One region of the Bartonella sp. AS69XJJH genome, then DNA from elsewhere that is predicted to be linked to it. Evidence: predicted binding sites of a transcription regulator. Region 1 holds the regulator's gene; the other holds the start of a gene.
What was found. Region 1 encodes HrcA, which represses chaperone genes, less so after heat shock. Its sites were predicted from a motif close to GTTAGCACTCNCNNNNNGNGAGTGCTAAC; they were not measured.
Positions count from the first base shown of each region.

Region 2: a site for HrcA is predicted at 1,570-1,598, ahead of groES (co-chaperone GroES). Genes of this name have one in related genera too.

Region 1 is NZ_JBHIOO010000001.1:195,107-198,272, reverse strand. Features, by position in the region: gene thpR (RNA 2',3'-cyclic phosphodiesterase) at 1-316, shown strand, start outside; gene grpE (nucleotide exchange factor GrpE) at 427-1,089, opposite strand; gene hrcA (heat-inducible transcriptional repressor HrcA) at 1,214-2,284, opposite strand; gene rdgB (RdgB/HAM1 family non-canonical purine NTP pyrophosphatase) at 2,799-3,166, shown strand, end outside.
Region 2 is NZ_JBHIOO010000004.1:22,764-25,929, forward strand. Features, by position in the region: gene fumC (class II fumarate hydratase) at 34-1,422, opposite strand; gene groES (co-chaperone GroES) at 1,649-1,945, shown strand; partial or broken gene groL (chaperonin GroEL) at 2,004-3,166, shown strand, end outside.

The DNA of each region.
Region 1 (3,166 bases):
TTTTGGTTCAGAAAATGCTCCCCATTCCCTTGTGGTTCGCATTGAACCTTGTGAAACTCTCAACCTGTTGCATGAAAAAATGCAATGTATCCGGAGCAAACTGCACTTAGAGCCTGATGAAAAACCATTTACTCCGCATATTACTCTTGCGAGATTGCTCGATATTAAACCTGAAGACCTCCCTTCTTATCTGTCTTCTCGAGGCGACTTTTTATTTCCTCCTTTTGAGGTTGATCATTTTGTTTTATTGTTGTCTCCATCTCCTTCAAGCGATGCTCCATACATTGTAAAAGGAAGTTGGGCTCTTCAAAGATAAAAGGGTGTTTGTAACACCCTTTAGAATCTTCTTTGTCAGAACGCTTCGTGAATGTAGCAATGCATACAATGCTACATCTTTTGCGCTGTGGGTATATTTCTTGATGTGTTTTAAGCCGAATCAGTTTCAACAGAAGCTTCTTTTGCTCCTCCTTTAGCTACACCCACTATAGCTGGACGAAGCACCCTTTCCCCGATAATATAACCTGCCTGAACAACTTGTTGAACAGTATTATCTGGAACATCGGCATTAGGAATTTCAAACATCGCTTGATGAAAATGAGGATCAAATTTTTGCCCCTCTGGATGGATTTTTTGCACCCCATGACGTTCTAATGCTGCCATCATGGCACGCTCAGTCATTTCAACGCCTTCTGCCAATGATTTCAAACCAGCATCACTTTCCCGCGCCCCTTCTGGAATAGCTTCCAAAGCACGATTGAGATTGTCAGAAACCGATAACATATCCCGTGCAAAATTAGCAATGGAGTAAGCCTTTGCATCCGCCACATCTCGCATAGTACGGCGTCGAAGATTTTCCATATCTGCAACAAGACGTAAAAGCTGATCTTTCAGTTCTTTATTTTCATCCTGCAAAGACACTAAAAGATCACTAACCTCATTGCTTTCTTTTTCAACGTCTTCGTGTTCCTCTGTTTTATGTGTTTTTAAAAATTCATCGGCTGCCTGTTTAAGTGTATTACGATCAGCTGGATTTTTTAAATCACAATTTTCAAATGAAGCGTCAGTAAATTTGTTTTTTTCATCAGACATAAAAATTTTATTCCTTCATAAGATTCGTTATTCTCGATATCGAAATTCTATAGACAAAAATCAAGGGGTATCGATGTATATAATACAATGAGCTTTTATAGTACAAATACTTACCTGCATCATTTTAACGCAATAACTGTGACACAAGTTGAGCTGTATAATCAACCATGGGCACAATCCTTGCATAATTAAGCCGTGTAGGACCAATAACGCCTAAAGCACCAATGACTCTTTGTTGTGAATCACGATAAGGTGCTACAACTAAGGAAGAACCAGAAAGTGAAAATAACTTATTTTCTGAACCAATAAAAATTCTAACCCCAGAACCTTCATCCGTTAAATCGAGAAGCTGTGCCATACTCTCACGCGTTTCAAGATCATCAAACAAATGGCGTAACCGTTCTAAATCTTCTTCTGCTTTCACATCTTCAAGTAAATTGCTACGCCCGCGAACAATGAGGTGTATTTTATGATCAGCACCTTCTCCACCCCAAAGAGCTAATCCCGTTTCAACAAGATGATTCGATAAGTCATCAAGTGCAGCCCGTGTTTCTGCGCATAAGCGGGCAATTTCCCCTTTAGCTTCACTCAATGTACGCCCTTGGATATGGGCATTGAGAAAATTCGTTGCTTCCGTCAATTGTGCATGGGTAACCCCTTCTGGCAAATGAACAATACGATTTTCAACTTCACCTTGTTGAGTCACCAAAACGGCAAGAGCGTGCTCTCTATCAAGGCGCACAAATTCAATATGTTTCAATGTTCCTTCTTGTTTTGTTGCTAAAACAAGCCCTGCCCCACGTGAAAGATCTGAAAGAACTCGGCTTGCTTGAACAAGAAAATGTTCAACCGATTGTGCACGACCAGCCTCTTTGACTTGCATTTCAATATTTTCTCGCTCTTCGTTTGGCAAATCACCTGCTTCCATAAATGCATCCACAAAAAAGCGTAAACCTGATTGTGTCGGCATTCTGCCCGCAGAAACATGTGGTGCATAAATCAAACCGAGATGTTCAAGATCACTCATCACATTGCGAATCGTCGCAGGCGATAATGTCTGTCGTAAAAGCCGCGAAAGATTGCGTGACCCCACAGGTTCACCATCATTAAGATAAGCTTCAACAATATGGCGAAAAATATCACGCGAACGTTCATCAAGATATTTTAGTTCATTATCAATAGGTTTGTGCTTCATCACAATTGTTTCACTACTTTTAAAATCCTCATCTCTTATATAAGTTTTGCCAAGGTTTGGTCAAATAGTCTAAAGTAGTATAAAAACATATTATCCTATTGACCCGTAAAATGCTAGCTTCAGAGTGACGATTGATAAATTACGCAGGAGGTATTTTTTGTTAGAGTGTGTGAGAAATATTTAAGATTAAGAGTTGATCTGTAAAGTGGTCTGCTGTAGGAACTTGCCAAGATAATCTGGATTGTTCAAAAACCGCTGTAAATAGAAAATTTTATCCTTTAGAGCAAACAAAAAATTGGAAATTTACCATAAAAATGCTATCATAAAAAAGACATGTCTTTCATATCTTTGCAAGGTTATCTTCATACAAGATAAAAAATTTTATTGGAATAAAATATCATAAAACGTGTAAAATAATCATATTATGTAAAATCAAGCAGAATGTGTGTGTCTGAGCGTTTAAGCCGGTTTTTAGCACAAAAACAATTCCCCTTTCATTTTTGGAGAAATCTATATGAGAAGCATCGCAGATAAAAAACTTGTCATTGCTACACATAACACCGGCAAATTGCATGAAATCACTACTTTAACTAAGCCTTTCGGTTTAATAATACAATCGGCAAAAGAACTGGGCTTGCCAGAACCAAAAGAAACGGGAAAAACATTTGAAGAAAATGCTTATATTAAAGCTTTTTCAGCAGCAAAAAAGACAGGACTTCCTGCCCTCTCTGATGATTCAGGCTTAGAGGTAGATGCATTGGAGGGTGCGCCAGGCGTTTATACTGCTGATTGGGCAATTCAAGCCGATGGTACACGTAATTTTCCAAAAGCTATGAAAAAAATAGAAAATGAACTCCAAAAAGTCGGAGCGCGAGAAAAAAG
Region 2 (3,166 bases), on a different contig from region 1:
TTTGCATCTTTTTTAGTGGGTTGTTTATTGGTTTTATTGGGGAGCAATCATCTTTTTGGGATCAACTAATCGGTCATAATCCTCTACAAAAACGCCTGCTTTTAATGCTTCGGTGCGCAAAGTTGTATCATTTTTATGCGCTGCTTTGGCAATTTCAGCAGCTTTTTCATAGCCAATTTCCGGTGCAAGAGCTGTGACTAACATGAGTGAGCGCTCCATGAGCGAGTGAATATGAACGCGATTGGCCCGTAATCCTTGAATGCAATGCATATCAAAGGAACGCATGCAATCACCAAGAAGGGTAATTGATTGTAAAACGTTATAGCCAATAACAGGTTTATAAACGTTGAGTTCAAAATGTCCTTGGCTTGCGGCAAAGGTTACGCTGGTATGATTGCCAAAGACTTGGCATGCGACCATGGTTAAGGCTTCACATTGTGTGGGGTTGACTTTGCCGGGCATAATAGAAGATCCGGGTTCATTTTCGGGAAGACTGAGTTCCCCTAAACCGGAACGTGGACCAGAGCCTAAAAACCGAATGTCATTGGCAATTTTAAACAGATCAGCAGCAAGAGCATTCAAGCTCCCGTGGAAATGCGCAAGGGCGCCATGATGGGCGAGTGCTTCAAATTTATTGCTGGCAGTTTGGAACGTTATGCCTGTGAGAGCGCTTACTGTTTGCGCAAAAGCAATGTCAAAACCTTTGGGTGCATTCAGCCCTGTGCCAACAGCCGTGCCACCTTGAGCAAGCATGTGGACATCGGTTAGAGCATTTTCAATGCGCTGAAGATTGGCTTCTAATGCGGCACGATAGCCTGAAAATTCTTGCCCTAAGGTTAAAGGCGTTGCATCTTGGGTATGGGTGCGGCCGATTTTAATGATGTCTGCAAATTCTTGCTCTTTTTGTTTTAATGTAGCAATAAGAGCTTCAAGGATTGGTAGTAAGTGTTGGCGTGTTTGCAACGTGGTGGCAATGTGAAGCGCTGTGGGAAAGGAATCGTTCGATGATTGACTCATATTGACATGGTCATTGGGATGAACTGGTTTTTTGCTTCCAAGTTTCCCTCCTAAAATCTTACTCGCACGATTAGCAATGACTTCATTGACATTCATATTGCTTTGTGTGCCAGAACCTGTTTGCCAAACGGAGAGTGGAAAATGCGTATCAAAATCGCCGGCAAGCACTTCATCGGCGGCGGCAATAATTGCTTTTCCAATGTTTTCTGGTAGTTTTCCTTTGTCCATATTTACAACAGCTGCAGCTTTTTTGACAAGAACTAAGGCATAGATGATGGCAAGAGGCTGCTTTTCACTGCCAATATTAAAATTATGCAGAGAACGTTCAGTTTGTGCGCCCCAATAACGATCTTGACGTACCGAAATTGTTCCAAAGCTATCCGTTTCCTGACGTGTTTCAACCATGATAAGATCCTTTTTTGTTCACGGGTTCTTAAAAAAGATAGATAACGCGAAAGTGCAATAAGAGGCAAGACTTTGAAGCTTCATTTAGAGAAATTATTTTTAGGCTATTCTTGACATTGAGAGATGCCGATTTTATATCTAACTCATACTAGCACTCTCAAGCTATGAGTGCTAGCAAGAACTTTTAAGATTAATGCAATTATGTTCAGTTTTAAGGATTTAAAACATGGCTAATATACAATTCCGCCCACTTCACGACCGTGTCGTTGTCCGTCGGGTTGAATCTGAAAATAAAACGGCTGGTGGGATTATCATCCCTGATACAGCAAAAGAAAAACCCCAAGAAGGCGAAGTAATTGCTGTTGGCAATGGCGCTCTCGATGATAACGGCAAGCGTGTGCCTTTAGAGGTTAAAACAGGAGACCGTATCCTCTTTGGAAAATGGTCTGGGACTGAAGTCAAGATTAATGGGGAAGACCTCCTCATCATGAAAGAATCTGACATTATGGGAATTATGGGCTAATTGAAGCACTTAATTTTTCATTGTGTACTATTTTGAGAAAACTCCAAGGAGAAATTAAATGGCTGCTAAAGAAGTCAAATTTGGCCGTGAAGCGCGTGAGCGTTTGTTGCGCGGTGTCGACATCCTTGCTAATGCTGTTAAGGTGACACTCGGCCCTAAAGGTCGTAATGTGGTGATTGATAAATCATTCGGTGCGCCTCGCATCACAAAAGATGGTGTATCCGTTGCAAAGGAAATTGAACTTGAAGATAAGTTCGAAAATATGGGTGCACAAATGTTGCGCGAGGTTGCTTCTAAAACCAATGATATCGCTGGTGATGGAACAACAACAGCAACTGTTTTAGGACAAGCTATTGTGCAAGAAGGTGTTAAAGCTGTTGCTGCGGGCATGAACCCAATGGATCTTAAACGCGGGATTGATGCTGCTGTTGAAGAAGTTGTGGCAAACCTCTTCAAAAAAGCAAAAAAAATCCAAACTTCAGCAGAAATTGCACAGGTGGGAACCATTTCCGCTAATGGCGCTGCTGAAATCGGTAAAATGATCGCTGATGCTATGGAAAAAGTGGGCAATGAAGGCGTCATTACCGTGGAAGAAGCTAAAACCGCTGAAACGGAATTAGAAGTCGTTGAAGGAATGCAATTTGACCGTGGGTATCTTTCCCCTTATTTTGTCACAAATGCTGAGAAAATGGTCGCTGATCTTGATGATCCTTACATTCTCATTCATGAAAAGAAATTGTCTAATTTGCAATCTCTTCTTCCTGTTCTTGAAGCTGTTGTTCAGTCTGGAAAACCACTTCTCATTATTGCTGAAGATGTGGAAGGTGAAGCTTTGGCAACGCTCGTGGTCAACAAGTTGCGTGGTGGTTTAAAAATTGCTGCTGTAAAAGCACCTGGATTTGGTGATCGTCGTAAAGCAATGTTAGAGGATATCGCAATCTTGACATCTGGACAGGTTATTTCTGAAGATGTGGGCATTAAACTTGAAAATGTCACTTTGGATATGCTTGGACGTGCAAAGAAAGTCAATATTTCTAAAGAAAACACCACCATTATTGATGGTGCTGGACAAAAGAGCGAAATTACTGCTCGCGTCAATCAAATCAAGGCTCAGATCGAAGAAACAACTTCTGACTATGACCGTGAAAAATTGCAAGAAAGACTTGCTAAACTCGCTGGTGGTGTTGCTGTTATCCGTGTGGGTGGTGCAACAGAAGTTGA